DNA from 3 places in the Pectobacterium carotovorum genome. Region 2 is predicted to be linked to each of the others. Evidence: predicted binding sites of a transcription regulator. Region 2 holds the regulator's gene; each other region holds the start of a gene.

Evidence for each region. The regulator LexA, encoded in region 2, represses DNA repair genes until DNA is damaged. The targets are predictions, from matches to a motif close to TNCTGTATGTACATACAGNA.
Region 1: a site for LexA is predicted at 1,705-1,724, ahead of R9X49_RS01670 (DinI-like family protein). Genes of this name have one in related genera too.
Region 3: a site for LexA is predicted at 4,091-4,110, ahead of uvrA (excinuclease ABC subunit UvrA). Genes of this name have one in related genera too.

What each region holds. Positions count from the first base shown of each region.
Region 1 covers NZ_JAXAFK010000001.1:395,441-403,301, forward strand. Annotated here, with positions in the region: gene R9X49_RS01660 (hypothetical protein) at 134-901, shown strand; gene R9X49_RS01665 (hypothetical protein) at 898-1,296, shown strand; gene R9X49_RS01670 (DinI-like family protein) at 1,446-1,682, opposite strand; partial or broken gene R9X49_RS23110 (bifunctional metallophosphatase/5'-nucleotidase) at 1,875-1,958, shown strand; gene R9X49_RS01675 (discoidin domain-containing protein) at 2,211-4,256, shown strand; gene R9X49_RS01680 (discoidin domain-containing protein) at 4,436-6,481, shown strand; gene R9X49_RS01685 (discoidin domain-containing protein) at 6,660-7,861, shown strand, end outside.
Region 2 covers NZ_JAXAFK010000002.1:303,207-311,067, forward strand. Annotated here, with positions in the region: gene ubiC (chorismate lyase) at 1-276, shown strand, start outside; gene ubiA (4-hydroxybenzoate octaprenyltransferase) at 311-1,174, shown strand; gene plsB (glycerol-3-phosphate 1-O-acyltransferase PlsB) at 1,306-3,774, opposite strand; gene R9X49_RS13395 (diacylglycerol kinase) at 3,902-4,267, shown strand; gene lexA (transcriptional repressor LexA) at 4,378-4,986, shown strand; gene R9X49_RS13405 (CsbD family protein) at 5,485-5,694, shown strand; gene zur (zinc uptake transcriptional repressor Zur) at 5,758-6,267, opposite strand; gene R9X49_RS13415 (pirin family protein) at 6,389-7,087, opposite strand; gene R9X49_RS13420 (LysR family transcriptional regulator) at 7,201-7,861, shown strand, end outside.
Region 3 covers NZ_JAXAFK010000003.1:235,041-242,901, forward strand. Annotated here, with positions in the region: gene R9X49_RS15785 (VirK/YbjX family protein) at 9-1,007, shown strand; partial or broken gene R9X49_RS15790 (YjbQ family protein) at 1,025-1,153, opposite strand; gene uvrA (excinuclease ABC subunit UvrA) at 1,169-4,003, opposite strand; gene ssb1 (single-stranded DNA-binding protein SSB1) at 4,255-4,797, shown strand; gene R9X49_RS15805 (oxidoreductase) at 5,100-5,942, opposite strand; gene R9X49_RS15810 (AraC family transcriptional regulator) at 6,315-7,325, opposite strand; gene R9X49_RS15815 (GNAT family N-acetyltransferase) at 7,592-7,861, shown strand, end outside.

The DNA.
Region 1 (7,861 bases), on a different contig from region 2:
TTTTTTACATCGTTTTTTCTCAATATCCCGTGACAACCACCAGTTAACTGTTAGAATCATCTATCATGATTCACGGTTGTGAATTGCTATAAAAAAATAAAAAACCATTAATTTCAAAGAGTAAAATTATAAAATGCAGGCTCAGCCCAAGACCAAGCACGAAGAGCTGCTCAATACGCTACTATCCTATATAGATTCAAACACTCTGTTGGATGAGTCTCTTGCCTCTGATATTCAGAGAGATATCAGAGCACTACCTGAGACTTCGCGCTCTTACTTAACAGCGTGGCTCATGGTTGCACTCGGTAAACACGATGATGCAGTTGAGTGGTTCAAAGATGCCATGGTAACTTCGGGTGAAAATGCTTCAATTGTCGCTGGGAATTATGTGGGATACCTAAGTTGCTCTGCTCATAATCTCTTTCACAGAGAAGAAGTGTTTCGTTTATCCGAGATTTACTTCACTCAACGAATTAGAAAAATGGCTAGAAACGCTGCGTTTTGCATTGGTAGCGAAAGACTTGTAAAACGATACACAGTCATGCTCAAAGCATTACTTGATGGTGATGAGCGTGAAAAAATTGAGCGGGAGGGGGCTGAAATGGTGAATACTATTCTAGAATTCAAACAGGCCACAAAGCTTACTACGTCTGAGATTCAACACCTGTGCGATGCTGCAGAAAAAATTGCGAATGACAACGGCATAAATTGTGTTGGCGTCGAGTACTTCCTCACTGGAGGTTATGACAACGCTTTAATTCTCTTCGCCGCGACTAAGGACGCCGACACTCTAACTACTCTGAACCTTGAGTTAATTAGTTTACTCGCTGATGATGCTTACATTGACCGCCCATTCACATCGTGGTTTAAAAGTTCAGAGCAAGAAGGACTTGAGCTATGAGCGTAGTCGGCCAGGATTTCATTAACTTCGCTGAAAAGTGCCTCGCCGATGGCGATGAGATTGGTTTTAGAAATACCGTTGGTCGAGCCTATTATGGCGTCTACCATGAAATTTGCAGCAAGCTTGAACACTGCTATGTACTCACCTCCCATGAGGGAGTTCGTGAGTATCTTATGAGAGAAGCTCAATGCAAGGCAGAGCCTTTTGATAAATCCGAGCTAAAAAAAATTGGCGCATTCCTACATCATCTTCATGTGCAGCGTAAATGGGCCGACTATCAACTAACGCGTGACATGGATAAATCTGATGCAGAGGCCGCCTTGAACGTAGCTAAAGAAGCTATGGCTAAAATCAAGGTCACGCACGAGACGGTATATCCACCGTCGGCAGAATAATTCAAATCTTACTAGAACCCGCCACGGCGGGTTTTTACTGCCCGGAGAAAAACGCAGATCGTCGTTCCGTGATAATTAATAATTTCCATGATTTCACTATACCGATTGAGATAGAACAATCAGCCTATCATGTGAATTTTTCCGTGTAATTAGTCGATCAACCAATCATTGGACTCATCGAACATTTCTTCCACGACGCGAGCAATGATCGCTTTATCAGATTTGCTTGCGTCGGTATTGATGCCGTTCGCCTGCATCGCTTTTGCTTTCACTGCGGCATCTGGAAAGACTCTGTGAACTCGCTTTGTTAGCTCGCCTTCAATTAGTGAGTGAGCATTGCGGATACTGGAAACGTTGCGCTTATCGTAGACTAGTTCAACAAACATTGCGGGATACCTCTTCATAAATAACTGTGTTTATATACAGTAATTCATTGCAGGGATGCTGAAAAGGGGTTCTGCAAAACTATTTTTTATTACATGGATATCAATAGGTTACAAAATCGAATGTTATCTATTTTTTTGTGATTAAAATAGGCGGTAACGTATTATATAACAATGGGTTACATAATTAGTTTCCGCCTACTGAAGCAGTATATCGAGAAGCACTCTCCGCTGGATGCGGAAGCCTACGCGCCGAAAGGTGAGATTGTTTATAAGTAACAAATTGTTTATAAGTAACAAATAGTGATGGCGGTTTTTGTCTCTTTACTGATGACTGAAACCGCCATTTTTTCTGTGCGAGCGCTTAGAGGCGGTGCTGCATGTAAGCCGCACATGACAAAAATGAATTGAATCTAATTTTCTGATTTAATTGATTAAATAATCTTACGTTTAGTAAAGTGCTTTAAAATAACAGACCAGCCAAATACGCGATACTCCTGATGCACCCTCACTAACGGAGTAGTCGGTACTATGAAAAACGTAAATATTGAAATCAACGTCTGTGGCAGCACGGGAAAATCAACATGTGCTGTTAATCCCCCAATTCAGATCAATCCTCACACCTGCTGTCATGTGGATACGGATAATCAGTGCGAGCCGCAACCTGGTGTGTCCGGGGTTTCTTCTGTATTCGGGCGCACCGGTGTCGTGATCGCACAAACCGGTGACTATACGGCCGATCAGATTACCGAAACTGCCACCAGAACCTTTGCCACGCCGGATGAAAAAGCGGTCTGGAATGCAAAGCAGGATGCATTAATCTCTGGCACCACTATCCGCACGCTCTTTGGGCAATCACTGCTGGGCAGCGGCGATGTCTCACCAACGCTGGCACAAATGGGGGCTGCGGCTGTCGGGCATACCCATACCACAGCGGAAATCACCGACTACACGCAAAAAACGAAGCAGCTCATCCGTTCCTCGCTGGAAGCGGGGGCGGGCGTGACGCTGAGTTATAACCCGGTGAATGAGAAAACCATTATCAGCGCGACGGGTGGTTCGGGTTCGGGTACGGGCGGTTCAGGTTCGGGTACGGGCGGTTCAGGTTATATCGTTGCCGATCGTCAGGGCGCAACGGCGGGGCAAAATCATGCGTTCAGCATTAGCCCACAAAATACGTTTAATCTCGCGGCGTATGCGCTGAAAGAAGTCGCAGGCGCGGCGAATCAGACTTATGTGGTGGATGATTTCGGCGTGTCTAGCGAAGAGAACTACAACGTAACTCATGCTGCTGTGTTTGATAACACATTACGTCCCTATGTCGGAAAGCTATATAACTTGGCGAAATCCGGTAATTTTTATTCGTCACCAATCAAATCAGACGGTGAAAGCATTGAAATTGATGCTGTTAATAAAACGCTGATTCCTGTGATGACAGCAAATAATAGTTCAGTTGGCTACACGGTTGACGCATCGTCCGAGTATTCAACGCAATACGCGGCGTGGACAGCATTCAACGGAACGTTAAATCGATACTGGGCATCCAAAACGGTACCAACAGTGGCTAACCCACATTGGTTGCGTATTACTATGACGGTTCCTGTATTGATTGATACATACAGAATAACAAACGAAAACCTGAATCCTGGGCCACTCAGCCCGAAATCGTGGATGTTTCAGGGGAGTAATGATGGTACAACGTGGAATACGTTACATACGGTATCTAATGATACTCGTGATGGGAGGGGGGCGGTTCGAGAATATACGTTCACCAATGACACGCCGTATTCATCATTCCGTATTTTAATAACCGAGCACAATGCTGGCCCGCATGTCCAAATAGGGGAGCTTGAAATATTCCGCAGAGAGCGACTATTGATTAACGGCAGTGATGGAAAATGGTATTCAGCGAACAATGGGATATTAACATCGATCCCTGCGCCATCTGTGGCGGAAGATTTTTATGAGACTGGTTTTTTGTCATCTGGCGTAATCCCCGAATCCTCTTTGTCAGGAATACAGCCAGTAACGATTTTTTCATCAAAAAATATTGATGCAAAAGTGCTATATACACCGCATCCTCAAATTGCCATACAGAAAACCCTGGCGAGCGCGGCGTTATGGTCACAAATCAACTCCGCAGTGCTGACAGCTACGCAGACGGGAAATGGTAAAGTGCGTGTCGCTGTCACGCGGGACTTAGTGAACTGGCATGTGTGGCGGAGCGGGGCGTGGGTTGATGTGGGGGCACTGTCAGCAGATACGGCGGGCGCAACGAAACTGATCGCCGACGGTATGACGCCTGCTGAGTTTGGCGCTATTACGGCGGCACAGTGGACACAGCTGTTTTCATCCAATAACGGGGTGCCGGATTCGCTTGCCTTTGCCTTCGCGCTTGATATCACTGATCCGGTAACAGATGTTGCGACCATTGACCGACTGGTGCTGAACGTTAATGACGTGCCCAGTTGGAAAGTACAGTCTCCTGCGGAAGTGGAGATCCGCTGGCGCACCGATAGCGTGACATTCCGCACTGCGACGGCAGGTAATTACAAACTGGCGTACCAGATGCCGTAATTTGTCTCCTGATTTCTCTATTCTATTGGCCGTGTACATCGCGGCTTTTTTTATTCTGGCTTTTATAGAAAAAGAAATTATAGAAAAGGAAACTGTAGATTAGTAAAGCGCTTTAAAATAATACCCCGGTCAAATAAGTGATACTCCCTGTGCCTTTTATTAACGGAGTCATCAACACCATGAAAGACATTAATATTGAAATCAATGTTTGTGACAGTACAGGCAAAGCAACATGTACCGTTCATCCCCCTATTCAGGTTAATCCCCATACCTGCTGCCATTCAGATCATGGCGGCGATCAAGAACCCGGCGTCTCCGGCGTTGCCTCCGTATTCGGACGGACTGGCGTGGTCACTGCACAAGTCGGCGACTATACGGCCGATCAGATTACTGAAACCGCCACCAGAAAATTTGCCACACCGGATGAAAAGGCGGCCTGGAATGCAAAGCAGGATGCATTAATCTCTGGCACCACTATCCGTACGCTCTTTGGCCAATCGCTGTTGGGCAGCGGTGATGTTTCGCCGACGCCAGCGCAACTCGGGGCTGCGGCTGTCGGGCATACTCACACCACCGCGGAAATCACTGACTACACACAAAAAACGAAGCAGCTTATCCATTCCTCGCTGGAAGCCGGGGCGGGCGTGACGCTGAGCTATAACCCTGTGGATGAGAAAACCATTATCAGCGCGGTGGGTGGTTCGGGCACAGGCGGTTCTGGCTATATTGTTGCCGATCGTCAGGGTGCAACAGCGGGACAAAATCATGCATTCAGCATTAGCCCACAAAGTACGTTTAATCTCGCAGCATACGCGCTGAAAGAAGTCGCAGGCGCGGTGAATCAGACTTATGTGGTGGATGATTTCAATGCGTCGAGTGAGCCTAATTACAACGCGACGAGTGCGGTTATTTTTGACGGTATGGCTAGTCTTTATACTGGTTCAAACTATCAGTTCATCCCTGACGGGGATTTTTATTCTGCTGAAATAAAAGCAGATGGAAAAGAGGTAGACATTTCGTTAATAAATGCATCTTCTTCATCTGTTATTCCTTTAATGACGTCTAATACATTACCTGTAGGTTATACAGCGAGTGCGTCTAATGAGTCTCTAGGGACCTATAAAGCCTTTATCGCATTCGATGGCTCTAATAATTCAGGCCCTCCGCCTAACTGCTGGGGAACGGATGGCACATGGGTACCTTCTGTTGCACGTCCTCACTGGCTACAAATTGATTTACCATCGAAAGAAGCCATCGGTGGTTATCAAATTACTAACCGTAGCCAAATGGATATGGGGAATGTGCGAACATGGAAACTTCAGGGCAGTAATGATAATGGTGTAACATGGAGTGATTTACATTCCGTTACTGATGATATGAATAATGATCCCGGTGCGGTGAGAAACTTTACACTCTCACAATCCGCTAGTTACAAAACTTACCGTTTGTTAATTACGGCTATTAACGGTAGTAGCCCATATGTCACTATTTCAGAATTAAAATTTTTCCCACCGAATGAAAAATTCATCATTAACACTGGTGGGAAAAACTATGGTTTCTTAGGAAGCGTACTGACTGAAATCACTGGTGAGCTGACTGCTGAAAAAATAAATCTGTTAGGTGTATCAAGTGTTGATTCGTTAAATACGACACTGCCTAATTTAACTACTTCTGTAAAACTGATTTCTGCTCAGCCGATTAGTGTGCGTACAATATATATCCCATTAGCACAGTCAGTAACTCAGAAATTATTAACATCAGCTGGCTCATGGTCACAGATTAATGCCGCAACGTTAACGGCAACGCAGACAGGCAACGGTAAAGTGCGTGTCGCCGTGACGTGGGATTTGGTGAACTGGCATGTCTTGCGGAACGGGGCATGGGTCGATGTTGGTGCGCTGTCAGCCAATACGGCGGGGGCAACGGCGTTGATTGCAGACGGCATGACACCAGCCGAGCTCGGCGCTGTTACGGCGGCACAGTGGACGCAACTGTTTTCATCCAATAACGGCGTGCCGGACTCACTCGCGTTCGCATTTGCGCTTGATATCACCGATCCGGTCACCGACGTAGCGACCATTGATCGACTGGTATTGAACGTCAATGATGCTTCCAGCTGGAAAGTGCAGACTCAGGCGGAAGTGGAGATCCGCTGGCGCACTGACAGCGTGACATTCCGCACTGCGACGGCAGGTAATTACAAACTGGCGTATCAGGTGCCGTAATTTGTCTCCTGATTCTCTATTCTATTGGCCGCGTATATCGCGGCTTTTTTTATTCTGGCTTTTATAGAAAAAGAAATTATAGAAAAGGAAACCGTAGATTAGTAAAGTGCTTTAAAATAATACCCCGGTCAAATAAGTGATACTCCCTGTGCCTTTTATTAACGGAGTCATCAACACCATGAAAGACATTAATATTGAAATCAATGTTTGTGACAGTACAGGCAAATCAACATGTACCGTTCATCCTCATACCTGCTGCCATTCAGATCATGGCGGCAATCAAGAACCCGGCGTCTCCGGCGTTACCTCCGTATTCGGGCGTACCGGTGTTGTCACTGCACAGCCAGGCGACTATACAGCCGATCAGATTACCGAAACCGCCACCAGAAAATTTGCCACACCGGATGAAAAGGCGGTCTGGAATGCAAAGCAGGATGCATTACTCTCTGGCACCACTATCCGTACGCTCTTTGGCCAGTCGCTGCTGGGCAGCGGTGATATCTCACTGACGCCAGCGCAAATGGGCGTTGCGGCCGCGGATCACTCGCACACCACCGCGGAACTCACTGACTACACACAAAAAACGAAGCAGCTTATTCATTCCTCGCTGGAAGCCGGTGCGGGCGTGACGCTGAGCTATAACCCGGTGGATGAGAAAACCATTATCAGCGCGGTGGGTGGTTCGGGCACAGGCGGTTCTGGCTATATTGTTGCCGATCGTCAGGGTGCAACAGCGGGACAAAATCATGCATTCAGCATTAGCCCACAAAGTACGTTTAATCTCGCAGCATACGCGCTGAAAGAAGTCGCAGGCGCGGTGAATCAGACTTATGTGGTGGATGATTTCAATGCGTCGAGTGAGCCTAATTACAACGCGACCAATGACGTTATTTTTGACGGTATAGCCAGCCTTTATACCGGTTCAAATTATCAATTAGTCCCGGATGGAAAATTTTACGCTGCCGAAATAAAAGCGGATGGAAAGGCGATAAGCATTCTTCAGAAAACACCGACCGTATCAGCAACGGTGGAAAGCATTATTCCTGTAATGACGGCTAATAACGCGCCAGCAGGCTACGAAGCAATCGCAAGTTCAAACAGCAGAGATCCTGGGGCTGGGTCTGCAATATATAAAGCTTTTAACCGATCTCAGGTTGGGGGAACTGATTCATGGACTAGCGATGGTGCGCCTTCTGTCTCATCGCCGCAATGGGTTGGCGTAAAACTCCCTGCGCCCGCGCTTGCGAAAGGCTATTCCGTTGTGACCCGTAATCAGTCTGGGTATTCAAACTCGCCGCGTACCTGGACGTTTCAGGGGAGTCATGATGGGGTTACGTGGGCAGTATTGCATACGATTACAAATGATACCCAGAATACGCC
Region 2 (7,861 bases):
GAAGTGGTGCTGTATGGTGACGAACGTCCTTGGCTGTTTGGCCGCACCATTGTTCCACAACAGACGCTCGACGGAACGGATTCAGCCCTGACGAAAATCGGTAATCAGCCGTTGGGGCGTTATCTATTTGAGCAAAAATCGCTGACGCGTGACTATATCCATACCGGATGCTGTGAAGGCTTATGGGCGCGGCGTTCCCGCCTGTGTGTCTCCGGTTTTCCGTTACTGTTGACTGAGCTTTTCTTACCGGAATCACCGATTTATTTCAGCCGGTGATGAAGGTTGGCAGGTAATTTGAGGAGATAAATCCTTGGAAAGAAGTGTTACAGCAGGGAAATGGCTGGCTTATTGTCGCTTGATGCGAATTGATAAACCGATAGGTTCTCTGCTGCTGCTGTGGCCAACGCTATGGGCGCTGTGGCTGGCGGGAGGGGGAGTGCCTGCGCCGTGGACGCTCTTTGTGTTTGTCGCTGGCGTTTTCTTGATGCGTGCGGCGGGCTGCGTCATCAATGACTATGCCGATCGACATTTTGACGGCCATGTAAAACGTACCGCTTCTCGCCCGTTGCCCAGCGGTGAGGTGAGCGAGCAAGCTGCCAAAGTGCTGTTTGTCGTGCTGGTCTTGCTGGCGTTCGGCCTGGTGCTGACGCTGAATAAGATGACGATCTGGCTGTCCGTTGCGGGGCTGGGGCTGGCATGGGTCTATCCGTTTATGAAACGGGTCAGCCATCTTCCTCAGTTTGTGCTGGGTGCGGCATTTGGCTGGTCAATCCCGATGGCGTATGCCGCGGTGAGTGAAAGCCTGCCGGTGACCTGCTGGATGATGTTTTTGGCGTATATCTGCTGGACGGTCGCCTACGATACCCAATATGCGATGGTAGACCGCGATGATGACCTGAAGATCGGTGTGAAATCCACCGCGATATTATTTGGCCGCTTTGACAATATTATCATCGGGTTATTGCAGTTTAGCATGCTGGCGCTGCTGCTGATTTTAGGAAAGATCAGCGGATTGGGAACCTCCTATTACATTTCGCTGCTGGTGGCGGCTGGGATGTTTGTCTATCAGCAAATACTCACTGCCGGTCGCGAGCGCGATGCCTGTTTTAAGGCGTTCCACAATAATAAATACGCAGGAATGGCGATATTTATCGGTGTGCTGTTTGGCCTGTAAGCTTGAGCATCAGAGATAAAAAAAGCAGCGATTTCTCGCTGCTTTTTTTATGGCGGAACATTCAGATGTGTTTGTCATGCTAAACGCGCCTGCGGTTTGATGGCGGCGTGTCGTCCGCCATTTCCCGCTGGCTACTCCTGCATCGTCTCTTCCACTGCCTGACTATCGGCTTCCATTTCAGTAGATGAGCTGGCGCTTTCAATGGTCAACCGAACTTCCGGGGTGATCAGATCGCCGAGAATGTTGTAGATCGCCACGATATCGCCTTGCGCAGCTTCCGCGCTGTCGGTGATATACCCTTCTGTCCGTAAGGTAGCGACCAGCGTTGAGAACACAGCTTTATCAAAGAACTCTGGAGCGTTGATACCGTGCAGGACGGACAGGCGTTGTGCCATGTTCCGGCTTTCCTTCTCCAGCGTTCCGCGGTTGATTTCCGGATTCGCACACAGCAACGACAGCGTAATCGCATAGCGTTGCAGCGTTTCACGCACGCCAGCTGACAGCAATTGCAGCGTACGGATACGTGGCGGGTTGATAGCCAGTTCACCGTCACGGCTGCACAGCAGTTGCTGTTGAATCAGTTCGTTAGCCAACGTTTCCAGCACGCCCGGTAACTGCTCTTTGGAATAATGCAGGAACAGCTCGGATTGCAGCAGCGGATAAATCAGCGCGATCTGTCGCACGACTTCGGCAAGCGTAATCCGGCGGTGGTGGATGACGATGCTGGCGATCAGCGACGGTAAGACCAACAGATGCTGGATGTTATTGCGATAGTACGTCATCAGAACGGCCTGCTCGCGCGGCAGAATGATGATATCGCCAATGCTGTCCTTCTCGACTTCGAACTTGTTCATGCTCAGCGCATGTTCCAACAGTTCATCCGCTGTCTTTTTCGGAACCGTAATATCTTTGTGGTAAGGAACCTGGCGCAGCAGTTGCAGATAGCAATCCAGCTGTTCTTGCATTTGCTCGCGTGTCAGTGAGCGCTGGCGCGATGCCAGCAAGGCTGTAGAACACAGGTTCATTGCGTTTGCTGCCGCAGAATTATTGATGCGCACCATGATATCCATAGAGATATCCTGCACCGTCGGCGTTAGCCAGCTTGGGCGCTGTGCTTCAATAGGATCAATCGCGTCACGCCATTGCGGAACATGCTGGTTCAGGTAGGTTGTCAGCGGGAGCGGTTCGCCAAAGTTCACATACCCCTGGCCGAGATTACGCAGTTTGCGCAAACCGCGCACCATCTGCATAAAGCCTTCTTTTTCCTTCACCGCACCGCGCAGCTCTTTCGCATAGGTGCCGACTTCCATCACATGCTCGTAGCCGACATAAATCGGCACCAGCGTGATAGGACGCGTACCGCCTCTGAGCATGGCCTGAATGGTCATGGCCAGTGTACCGGTTTTGGGTTCCAACAGACGACCCGTGCGCGAACGCCCGCCTTCCATGAAGTATTCCACCGAATAGCCGCGGGCAAACAGTTCACCCAGATATTCACGGAAAATCGTGGAATACAGCTTGTTGCCTTTGAAGGTACGGCGAATAAAGAAAGCGCCAAGACGGCGGAAGATCGGGCCTGCCGGCCAGAAATTCAGGTTGATACCGGCGGCGATGTGCGGCGGCACTAAGCCCTGATGGTACAGGACATAGGACAGCAGCAAATAGTCCATATGGCTGCGGTGGCAGGGCACATAGACAATGCCGTGACCATCCTGCGCCAACTGACGAACGCGTTCGGCGTTATGGACGTTGATCCCTTGATAAAGGCGGTTCCACGTCCAGCTTAAGACGCGATCCGACAGACGCACGGCTTCGTAGGAGAAGTCGGCGGCGATTTCTTCCATCAGCGCAATCGCGTTCTGCTGCGCTTTCTCAGTAGAAATCTTCTTACTGCGCGCCTCATCGTCTACGGCTTTCTTGATTGCTTTGGAATCCAGCAGCTTATTAAACAGCTCCTGACGTACCGGCAAACGCGGGCCAACCGCCGCCAAACGCTGGCGGGAGAAGTGCATACGCGCGACGCGCGCCAGTTTGTGGGCTATGGTTTTGTCAGTACCATGTTCGGTCGCCATATAGCGCAGCGACACCGGGCTGGAGAAGCGGACAAAGCTGTCTCGGCCTAGCCACAGGACGGCGAAGAATTTCTCAATGCCGTTGAGCAAGCGCAGGTGTGGTGCGGCCTGAGCGTGGCTTTCCCGACCCGGAGAACGCCCAAACATTACAGAAACCGGCACCATCTGTACGTCTAAATCTGGATTAGCGCGATGCAAATCCAGATAGTCGTGGAACAGCTTGACGGATTTCTGCTTGGGAACGTAATAGCGAAAGACGCGCGGCCCGTCATTAATAAAGACGTGGCTGGGGAGTTCGACGCCGTTGAATTCGAACGACTGCGAGGGATCGGGTAACCCCAATGCCAGGCACTTCGCACGTAGCGTCAAGAGATCTGCCTGAGAGTTATAAGGCAGAACATAGAGTATAGGACGTGAGGGATCTAACCCTAGCTCGACCACGGGATCTGCGGGAATAACTTTGCTTTTAACCAGCAGTTTTAGTGGGAGATTCAATAGTTTATAGTAAATTTTACGCCAACCTGACATAACAACTTGGAGCCTCTTGTTAGCAATGCGCCGCAAGGATACCAGAAACTGCGCCGGAGATCTGTGGTGATGAGACAACGTAGGTGCGTTAAAATGCGAACTATTTTGCGTAAATAATGGAGGATAAATGAATAAAGCAACGGGGATGACCCGGATTATTAAGGCGACCGGTTATTCCCTTAAGGGGCTAAAGCAGGCGTGGCAGCATGAGGCGGCGTTTCGTCAGGAAACAATACTGACGATTGTCGGCGTGATTATTGCGTGTTTGCTGCCAGTTACGCTGGTCGAAAAACTGCTGCTGATCGGGTCTGTCGTATTGATTATGCTTTTTGAGTTGGCTAATAGCGCGATTGAAGCAGTTGTCGATCGTATTGGCCCTGAGCATCACGAATTATCCGGAAGGGCGAAAGATATCGGCTCGGCGGCTGTTTTTGTTGCCATCGTGTTAGCCGCTGTCGTGTGGGGCAGCATCCTCTGGCAACATTTTGCCTGACGGTACGCATAAATGAATAAAAGTCAGAGGCTTTGCCGATATCTCCATTCCCAATTGTGGCTTACCTGTATATACTCACAGCAAGACTGTATAAACAACCAGGGGGCGGAATGAAAGTATTAACAGCAAGGCAGCAGCAGGTTTATGACCTGATCCGCGATCATATTGCGCAGACCGGAATGCCGCCAACGCGCGCGGAAATTGCTCAACAGCTGGGGTTTCGCTCTCCCAATGCGGCTGAAGAACATCTGAAAGCGCTGGCGCGTAAAGGTGTGATTGAAATTGTATCGGGTGCTTCTCGCGGTATTCGTCTGCTGATGGAAGAAGAGACGGGTATTCCTCTGGTTGGTCGCGTGGCTGCAGGTGAGCCTCTGCTGGCGCAGGAACATATCGAATGTCACTATCAGGTTGACCCAGCCATGTTCAAACCCAGCGCTGACTTTTTGCTGCGGGTGAGCGGTATGTCGATGAAAGATATTGGTATTATGGATGGCGATTTACTGGCCGTGCATAAAACAGAAGATGTACGCAACGGTCAGATTGTCGTCGCACGTATTGATGATGAAGTGACGGTGAAGCGCCTGAAAAAGCAGGGCAATACAGTGCATCTTCTCGCGGAAAACGAAGAGTTTGCCCCCATTGTTGTCGACCTGCGTCAACAAAGCTTTTCGATAGAAGGCTTAGCGGTTGGCGTCATTCGTAACAGTGACTGGAGCTAACGATTCACCGAGATGCACTGCTCGTCTGTTTGAGTCAGTGCATCATCCTCTTTGTGTTAATTGCTTCATGTGCTAGTCACTTTATGTGTGGGTTGCCCCCGTGTGTTAATCTGCTGGCTGTATATATTTCGTTACATTTAGCGTGCGTTTTCTGCGATTCCTCTTACCACCTGTTTTTCCTCTGCTTTTGCGGTGATTTTCTCTTTCTTAACGTCTTGCCCAGTTACTGATTCCTGGTTTTTCATTTTAAGTGAAATATTCGGCTATAATTTTTATCAAGGTAAGCATTTTAATCTTGATTTGGTCGTTTGGTGATTGATTACCAGCCATCACATTTAGGTTAGCCCGGCAGTCAAGGGAGACAGTGGCGAAGAACACCGTGATGGTTCACACCATGATGACGCTGCTTACTGAATAGACCGATTTATCTGACACTGACGCCTACGTCGGTAGTCATGATTCATTTATGCGCAATACACCTAAGGTATGGAGATTCTTATGAATAAAGACCAAGCCAGCGGTAACTGGAAACAGTTTAAAGGTAAAGCGAAAGAGCAATGGGGTAAATTAACGGATGACGATCTGACGGTCATCGAAGGTAAGCGTGACCAACTGGTAGGGAGAATCCAGGAGCGTTACGGGTACGCAAAAGAAGCGGCAGAGAAAGAAGTGAAGCACTGGGAAGAGCACCACAAATATCACTGGTAGTGAACGCGATAGCTCTTCGCTGAAAGGACGATAGCCCTCGGGGCTATCGTTTTTTAATAGAGATTAACGCTTTTTAATCGGAACCGTATGGTCGTGATCGCAATGATCCGGCTGATTGCACGATGCCACTTCCTGACAGCCACCACACAGCCCGTGAGCTTCCACAACGCTGTGGCGTAGCGTAAATCCTGACTGCTGTGCCAGACTACGCAGCGTTTCTTCTACACCTTCGGTTTGACGTTCTGTAACCTGTCCGCAGCGATCGCAGATGAACAGAGCTGACGTATGGCTGTGGTCTTCGATATGGTGACACAGCACGTAGCTGTTGTTTGACTCGACGCGATGAATGAAGCCTTGTTCCAGCAGAAAATCCAGTGCGCGATAGACGGTCGGCGGTTTCGCCTGAGGTTCGGAAACGCGCAGCAGATCCAGCAGGTCATAAGCGCTGATAGCACCGGACTGCTGTGCCATTAGGCGTAAAACCTCTAACCGCTGCGGCGTGAGACGCACAGCGCGCTGCTGACAAATCTGTTCAGCCTGGGCAAGAAGTTTGTCCTGTTTGGTTGAATCCATTGTCATATCACCCTGACGCATTGAGGAACAAGACGGATATCTTACCACGACTGAATAAAAACGCCGAACTGGCGGCGTTTTCCTGCAAAAACCACTTCCTGTAAAAACAACGGACAGAACGCTACACGACCAGGTCGATGAGCAGCGCTCGCAAAGGTGCTTCTGCCTGTAGCGTCAACGCTGCTTCTTCTTTAATAAAGGCACCGTCGCCGCAGTGTAGGGCTTCACTGTGCTGACCGCCTTTTACCACCATTGAACCGTGGATCAACTGGAGGTATGCCTGATTGCCCTGTAGTGCGATCGTGCTTTGCTCATTCTGCTGGAGATCGACATGATGGATCCAAACCTGCTGGCGTAGTTGCAGGCTGGTCTGTTCACCTTCCGGCGAGGCAAGCAGAGTATGGCTTGATGGATCTAATTCCATGCGCTGTAACGGGCTGTTCTCTCGGGTCTGGCAGGCGTTCAGCCATAGTTGCAGCCTCGTCAGTGGCTTACTGGCGTTGGTATTATGTTCGCTATAGCTGACGTTTGGCTGAGTGGCGAGCAACAGCACATCTCCGGCTTTGGCCTGAATGTGGCAACCGTTGCTGTCGCGGTATTCTGCCTCACCCTGAAGAATAATATTCAGGATATCAACCCGTGGGTAGGTTCGCGGCTGGAATGATGCCCCCGGCGCCAATACTTCCTGATTGAGCACGCGCAGAGAGGCGTAGCCCAGCAGCTGTGGGTCAAAATAGTGACCAAAAGAGAATGTATAGCGTGCCTGCAACCAGCCATAGTCGGCCTGGCCGCATTGCCCCGCTGCTCTTCGTGTGATCATAATCTTTATCCCCCCAGATAATTATTTCTTAAACCGATAGTAATTGTGTGGACGTTGGATTGTTAGCTAGTTAATCTGGTGGGTATATTCAAAATTCCTGAATGAGTACGAAGATGGCGAAAGAACGAGCATTGACGCTGGAAGCCTTGAGGGTTATGGATGCGATCGATCGTCGTGGCAGCTTTGCCGCTGCGGCAGACGAACTGGGTAGAGTGCCTTCGGCGCTGAGCTATACCATGCAGAAACTGGAAGAAGAGTTGGATGTGGTGTTGTTCGATCGTTCCGGACATCGTACTAAATTCACGAATGTCGGGCGCATGCTACTGGAACGTGGGCGTATCCTGCTGGAAGCCGCGGATAAGCTCACTACGGATGCGGAAGCACTGGCACGCGGCTGGGAAACGCACCTGACGATTGTGACGGAAGCGCTTATTCCGACTCAGCGACTTTTTCCCTTAATCGATAAGCTGGCGCTCAAAGCGAATACGCAGGTGTCGATTCTGACGGAAGTGCTGGCGGGTGCGTGGGAGCGTCTTGAGCAAGGGCGTGCCGATATCGTGATTGCGCCGGACATGCATTTTCGCGCCTCTTCAGAAATGAATACCCGCAAGCTGTACACGATGAATAACGTCTATGTCGCCAGCCCAGAGCACCCGATTCATCAGGAACCTGAACCGCTGTCGGATGCGACCCGGGTGAAATACCGTGGAATTGCGGTGGCGGACACGGCGCGTGAGCGCCCGGTTCTGACCGTGCAACTGTTGGATAAACAGC
Region 3 (7,861 bases), on a different contig from region 2:
AGTTAAAGATGTTAAACAACAGAACGATCATTAGAAAAAATGATGGGTTTAGCCTTTTTTGGGATTTAACCGTAGGGAACGTAACACCTTCCCCAAGCTGGCTGGAAAGGAAAAATAGACTCAAGTTCATGTTGAGAACATTATTTTATTTTCGTTCTTCTATACAGTATTTGAATGAAATTTCAAATCTGAAAAACATCGAAGGCATACTTTCAAATCAGCCTTCCCTGCCTATAAAAATACACAGACCTTATCTCACAAAAAATTTCCCGATGAGATCAAGGATCGCAACAATTGTTAATCACTATAAAATCTGTGAGGAAATCTTACCGCCAGAGATGTTTGACCTTTACACGGTGGGAGAGTGTGTAAATCTATACAAATGTGACACCCCAGAATCACACTCTTTTTCTATCGATCTGCTATCCATAGATAACTTAAACAAAGAGGGAGAAATGACCATTCTCCTCCGTGATTTTGATGGTGAACCTCTGGCGAAACTCACATTTAGCGTCATAAAAATTGATAATGAACTCTGTTTTTTTGTCGGGGGAATACAGGGAGCTAAACTTGATGGAAGCTATGACAGAATAAAAAACATAACGAAAGCCTGTCATGGAGTTTTTCCGAAAAAGATGCTGATCGAATCGCTGGCTTTTCTTGGAAAGCAATTAGAAATAAAAAAAATCTTGATGGCTGGAAATAAAAGCCATATTTACAACAATTGGCGATACAGAAAAAGGCTCAAATTTATGCACGCCGATTATGATGAGCTATGGCAGTCAATTGGAGCAACCGAGAAGGCTGACGTCTATACAGCGCCATGCTTTATCCCTCGTAAATCGCTTAGTGATATTCCGAGTAAAAAAAGATCGGAATATAAGAAGAGATTTCAACTTTTGGATTCTATCGAGGAAGCAATAGCCCTGCATTTTGAAAAAAACAGGAATGCTCAAAGGGAGCAAGGCGGGACTTGTTATTCGCTCTATGACAAGCACGAGGCATGAAGCGGTTAAGAACCCCATTTACATGACAGTCTCATCAGCCCGACGTTTATCTGGCGCAGTGTAACAACCTGCGCCAGTATTTCGTCAGTCACCAGATGGAAATCTCTGGCTTTGGGCTTCAGGCGGATTTCATACTGCGTCCGCATCGCCGTACCCTACTATCAGGCTTCGCGCGCCAGAATCGGTCGCAGGAAACGTGCGGTGTGAGACTGTTCGCACTCTGCTACCGTCTCCGGCGTGCCGGATACCAGGATTTCTCCGCCGCCGCTGCCGCCTTCCGGCCCTAAGTCGACAATCCAGTCTGCCGTCTTAATCACATCCAGATTGTGTTCAATCACCACGATGGTATTGCCCTGATCGCGCAGCTGATGCAACACGGCCAAAAGCTGCTGAATATCGGCAAAGTGCAGACCAGTCGTGGGTTCGTCGAGAATATACAGCGTCTGTCCGGTTCCGCGTTTTGACAGCTCGCGAGACAGTTTCACACGCTGCGCTTCACCGCCGGACAGAGTGGTAGCCGACTGCCCAAGGCGAATGTAGGACAGGCCAACGTCGATCAGCGTTTGCAGCTTCCGCGCCAGCGCCGGAATGGCATCAAAGAACTCTCTCGCTTCTTCGATGGTCATATCCAGCACTTCATGAATGCCTTTGCCTTTGTATTGAATTTCCAGCGTTTCGCGGTTATAGCGCTTGCCTTTGCACTGGTCACACGGCACATAGACATCCGGCAGGAAGTGCATTTCGACCTTAATCACGCCGTCGCCCTGACAGGCTTCACAGCGTCCGCCGCGCACGTTAAAGCTGAAACGGCCGGGGTTGTAGCCGCGTGTACGCGCTTCCGGCACGCCAGCAAACAGCTCACGAATCGGCGTGAAAATACCGGTGTAGGTTGCTGGGTTGGAACGCGGCGTACGGCCAATCGGGCTTTGATCGATATCGATCACCTTATCGAAATGCTCCAGCCCCTGAATCTCGCGGTGAGCAGCGGGCTCCGCCAGCGTCGCACCGTTCAGTTGGCGCTGCGCCAGTGGGAACAAGGTATCGTTGATCAAGGTCGATTTGCCCGATCCCGACACGCCGGTGATGCAGGTAAACAGCCCAACCGGCAGCGTCAGCGTGACGTCTTTCAGGTTATTGCCCTTCGCGCCAATCAGCTTCAGCACTTTGGTCGGATCCGCAGGCACGCGCTGTTTCGGGATTTCAATCTTGCGTTTACCGCTGAGGAACTGCCCCGTCAGCGAATCTGGCACCGCCATGATCTCTTCCATCGTGCCTTCTGCGACAATCTGGCCGCCGTGCACGCCCGCGCCGGGGCCGATATCAATCACATGGTCAGCGGCGCGAATCGCGTCTTCATCGTGTTCCACCACAATGACGGTATTGCCCAGATTACGCAGATGAATCAAGGTTTCCAGCAGGCGCTCGTTGTCGCGCTGGTGCAGACCGATGGACGGTTCATCCAGAACGTACATGACGCCAACGAGCCCCGCACCGATCTGGCTTGCCAAACGAATACGCTGCGCCTCACCGCCGGACAGCGTTTCTGCCGAGCGGGAGAGCGACAAATAGTTCAGCCCGACGTTCACCAGAAACTTCAGCCGATCGCCAATCTCTTTCAGCACTTTCTCGGCGATTTGGGCGCGCTGCCCGCTGAGCTTCATATTCTGGAAGAACGTCATCGCATGGCCGATGCTCATATCGGAAATCTGCGGCAGCGTCGTCTGCTCAACAAACACGTTACGCGCCTCTTCACGCAGGCGCGTCCCGCCGCAGCTGGCGCAGGAACGGTTGCTGATGAATTTCGCCAGCTCTTCGCGCACCGCCGTGGATTCCGTTTCTTTATAGCGGCGCTCCATGTTGTGCAGCACGCCTTCGAACGGATGGCGGCGTACAGAGGTATCGCCACGATCGTTGATATATTTGAATTCGACGTTCTCTTTACCGGAGCCGTACAGAATCACTTTCTGAACCGCGGCGCTCAGGCTTTCAAACGGGGCATCGACGTCAAACTTGTAGTGCTCCGCCAGTGAGCGCAGCATTTGGAAATAGTAAAAGTTACGGCGATCCCAGCCGCGAATCGCGCCGCCTGCCAGCGACAGCTCCGCGTTTTGCACCACGCGAGCCGGATCGAAGAACTGCTGCACGCCCAGACCATCACAGCTCGGGCACGCGCCCGCCGGGTTGTTGAACGAGAACATACGCGGTTCCAGCTCATGCATACTGTAGCCACACACCGGGCAGGCAAAGTTCGCTGAGAACAGCAGTTCAGGCTGGGTAGGATCGTCCATATCCGCGACCACCACGCTGCCGCCGGAGAGATCCAGCGCGGTTTCAAACGACTCCGCCAATCGCTGCGCCAGATCGTCACGCACTTTAAAGCGATCGACGACAACTTCAATGGTGTGTTTTTTCTGTAATTCCAGCTTCGGCGGATCGGACAGATCGCACACTTCGCCGTCGATACGGGCGCGGATATAGCCCTGTGAAGCCAGATTTTCCAGCGTCTTGCTGTGTTCACCTTTGCGATCTTTCACAATCGGCGCCAGCAGCATCAGGCGTTTGCCTTCCGGCTGCGCCAGCACGTTGTCCACCATCTGGCTGACCGTCTGCGCATCCAGCGGCACATCATGCTCTGGGCAGCGCGGCTCACCTACGCGTGCAAACAGCAAACGCAGGTAGTCATGAATTTCGGTAATCGTCCCGACCGTAGAACGCGGGTTATGCGAGGTCGATTTCTGTTCGATAGAGATGGCGGGCGACAGCCCTTCGATATGATCGACGTCCGGTTTTTCCATCAGCGACAAAAACTGACGGGCGTAAGCGGAGAGTGATTCCACATAGCGCCGCTGCCCTTCGGCATACAGCGTGTCAAACGCCAGCGATGACTTACCCGAACCAGACAAACCGGTGATTACGATCAGCTTGTCGCGGGGAATTATCAGGTTGATATTCTTGAGATTATGGGTACGAGCACCACGAACTTCGATCTTATCCATTCACACACTTCCCGGAATAAAAACGGTTTGTCATCGCCTCTCGAAGGGAGAGAACCGGTACGAAACGAGCAATTATGGCACAAAAAAAACTGAATGGATATCCAGTATTAAACCCGTTTACTTTGCAAACGCTGCAAATCTTACTTTCATTTCTGAAGCCATTTCGCAGGTATGACAGAGAGTTTTCCCATGGTAAGATTGATCGTTTAGACTTAGAAAATAAATCTACCGATTCATCAGGAGAGACGAGCATGGCCAGCAGAGGCGTTAATAAAGTGATTCTTGTCGGGAATCTGGGTCAAGACCCGGAAGTCCGCTATATGCCGAATGGCGGTGCAGTTGCCAACATCACGCTGGCTACGTCAGAAAGCTGGCGTGACAAGCAAACCGGTGAGCAGAAAGAGAAGACCGAGTGGCACCGCGTGGTGCTGTTCGGCAAACTGGCAGAAGTGGCGGGCGAATACCTGCGTAAAGGCTCTCAGGTTTACATCGAAGGCGCACTGCAAACCCGCAAATGGGCCGATCAGGCTGGCGTAGAGCGCTACACCACCGAAGTCGTCGTTAACGTCGGCGGCACCATGCAGATGCTGGGTGGACGCCAGGGCGGTGGCGCACCAGCAGGCGGTAACGCAGGTGGCGGTCAGCAACAAGGCGGTTGGGGTCAACCTCAGCAGCCGCAGGGTGGCAACCAGTTCAGCGGCGGCGCGCAGTCTCAACAGCGTCCGGCACAAAACAGCGCTCCGGCGCAAAGCAACGAACCGCCAATGGATTTCGACGACGACATTCCGTTCTGAGTTCGATCTCCCATTTGACGTTCATATGCGCAAAAACCACCGCCTTCATCCTGAAGCGGTGGTTTTTGTTATTGGGGCCGACTCTGCGGTTCTAGCTAGTTTGCGATAGTCTGACGGCGGGATACGCCTTGGGCTGCGTTAGACACATCCTCCCATTTTTCCCACTCAGCCAATCTTGCTGCATAAGCCGCGCGCGCAACTGGTAGCCCCTCGGTACCGAGAAAAAACCGGAGAGGTGGTTCATTCATGTCGACAAGTTGCAGAACTGTGTCCGTAGCTGGTGGTTAAAAAAGAAATACGTCTTAGCTTTTCCAGTGACGAGATACGCCTGTCGCGCTGCCGATCAGCCAGTCAAAGGCCCGATCGGATAACAGCCCGCGCAAAAAGATCATCGGTTTGGCACTGAAGCCAACCGCATAACGTGTTTTTGGTCGCCGTGCGCTTACTGCACGAGCAATCGTGTCAGCAATGACTTCCGGAGGTGACAGACGTTTGCTGTTCGCTTCCCCAATCATCGATTCACTCATTGCCACCGCTTGAGGCGCATAGGGGCCCGTGCCGGAGACGTCGCGCAGTTTATTCGCGGCGATACTCCCCCACTCGGTCTTGATACCTCCCGGCTCAACGATCACCACATCAATACCGAACGGCTTTACCTCCAGTCTCAGGCAGTCACTTATCGCTTCCAACGCGAATTTTGTTCCGTGATACCAGCCGCCCAGTGGGGTATACATCTTGCCCCCCATCGAAGAGATGTTGACGATAGTGCCGGAGCGCTGAGCACGCATGTGGGGCAGCACCAGTTGAATCAGGCGAACGGCGCCAAAGATATTGACGTTAAACTGCTCGCGAGCCTCATCAGGTGAAACCTCCTCCAGCGCCCCGTATGAGCCATACCCCGCGTTATTGATCAGCACGTCGATACGTCCCGATTTTTTGAGGATGTCATCAATACCGGCCTGCATAGAGGCGTCATCGGTTACGTCCATCGCCAGCGTGTGAATACCGGCATCGGCCAGATTTTTCATTCTGTCGACTCGGCGAGCCGCGGCATATACCGTGTGGCCCAGCGCTTTTAATCTGAGGGCCGTCGCCTGCCCGATTCCAGAAGACGCCCCTGTGACTAAAGAAACTTTCGCGTTCATATTGGCTATTCCTGTCTGTCGTAAAGGTTGCAAGCGGGCCGTTTTCAGAACCGCGTGAATAGGGTTGCCACTATATAAGGCAGCGTGCGCCAATCATCTAGCGCGATACGCCATAGCACTTGCAGATTGCGCCAGCCGTATTTAGCGCGTTCGGCGAACGTTCAGTGGTGCGATTGAGAGGATGAAATGGATCGCCGCGATCGGATTGCCGAAGGTGGGTTTATGGGGGGGGGTACTGGGTGTTTTTTTACTGGGTATTGTGGCGGAATAGGTATCGAGAGGGGCTGTAGAAAACGGATGAACGCATTGATTAGACATTAATATTCACGCCATCTAATCAACACGTGATTGCTCCGCTTTCGGTTTAACGCATCAATTCAATCGCATCGCCTGACGTGCATTGTCAGGCGTTTGCCCTGTCCATCCCTGAAATGCACGATAGAACGAGTTAGGGTCTTCAAAACCAAGAAGAAAAGCGATTTCACCACCGGACATCGTAGAGTTAGCCAGATAATGCCGGGCCAGTTTCTCTCTGGTATGGTTAACCAGCGCGCGGAAGTTCGCGCCCTCCTCCTCTAAGCGACGCTGTAGCGTCCGCTTGCTCATCGCCAGACGCTCCGCAACGGTATCAATGGTTGCCGTGTTGCTGGGAATTAACTCCAGCAGTAAGGCTTGCACACGCTCGGTGATCGCGGCCTCGGCATCCAGCTCGCTCAAACGCCGACGTAATTCAGGTTCAAATACTCGCCACATGCCTTCGTTGACGGTCAAAAACGGGCGAAGGGCATCTGCGGCGGAGAACGTCACACTCAAGTTCGGATCGTAGTGTGCTGCTACGCCGAAAAACGCCTTATAGGCTGGCGCATAAGCAGCGGAAGGAGGAACGGGCAGGCTAACGCGTTTGGCCTTAACAGGTTCGCGTGTCGCTAACCGAGCCAGCCGAACCAGAAAGGCGATCTCTGCAACCTGTAATGAAGCGGGGACCTCTCCCTGTGCAAACAGCCAACGCGGTGAAACGTTCAAATCACCATTGCTGGCGACATCAATATCCAGACGCATAGGGAGTATCAACTGTTTGTATCTGGCAAGCCGTTGCGTAGCCTGCATCAGGTTCGCACTACAGAGCGCCGCGAAAAGAGGAGGATCAAAGAGTTCCACGCTTACCAGCTCGATAAGTTTCAAGGGAAATAATGGATCGTCAGCCTCCGTCTCCAGACTGCGCCAAAACCGAAAGTAATCCTCTACGGAAAGCGTCTGTTCTCCACGGGAAAAGAGATCTTCCGGTAACCCCGCCCGGCGCAAGACATGCTCAGGCCGAAATCCAAAATCCTTTAGCAAAGTCCGCCAGCCAATATCTAAAGGAAAACCCTGATTACGAGTCATGAAATCTCCATTGTCGCGAGAAAAGCAGGCCTACACGTAAACCCCACAGCAGTGAGTATATGCCAACGCGCGATGCCCAATATATGCAAAGTGCGCCAAGAAACCCGCAATTGGTGCCATTTCATGCATCGGCTATAGGGAGTGAAAGAATTGGTCTGCTCCTCTCCCAATAAGTGGAGGGGCCTATCCATCTATTTCATTGCTATTTTATTCCGGTAAATATCAGCCTGATTGCCAGCACTTATCCACGATACTATGAGAATAAAATGATGAATACAGACCAAGAAATTAGGGTTAATCCCGTTGAGCCAGAAGATCACGAGCTGTGGCTGCCCTATTGGAAGAGTTATCAGGAATTCTATAAGGTGCAGCTTTCCGATGAGGTCACGGAAGTCACCTGGAGCCGCTTTTTTAAAGCCGATATCCCTGTGTATTGTGCGGTAGCGAGAGAAGGATTACACATTGTGGGCTTCGTGCACTTTGTTTTTCACGACTCCACCTGGGGAGTAAACTCTTATTGTTACTTAGAAGATCTT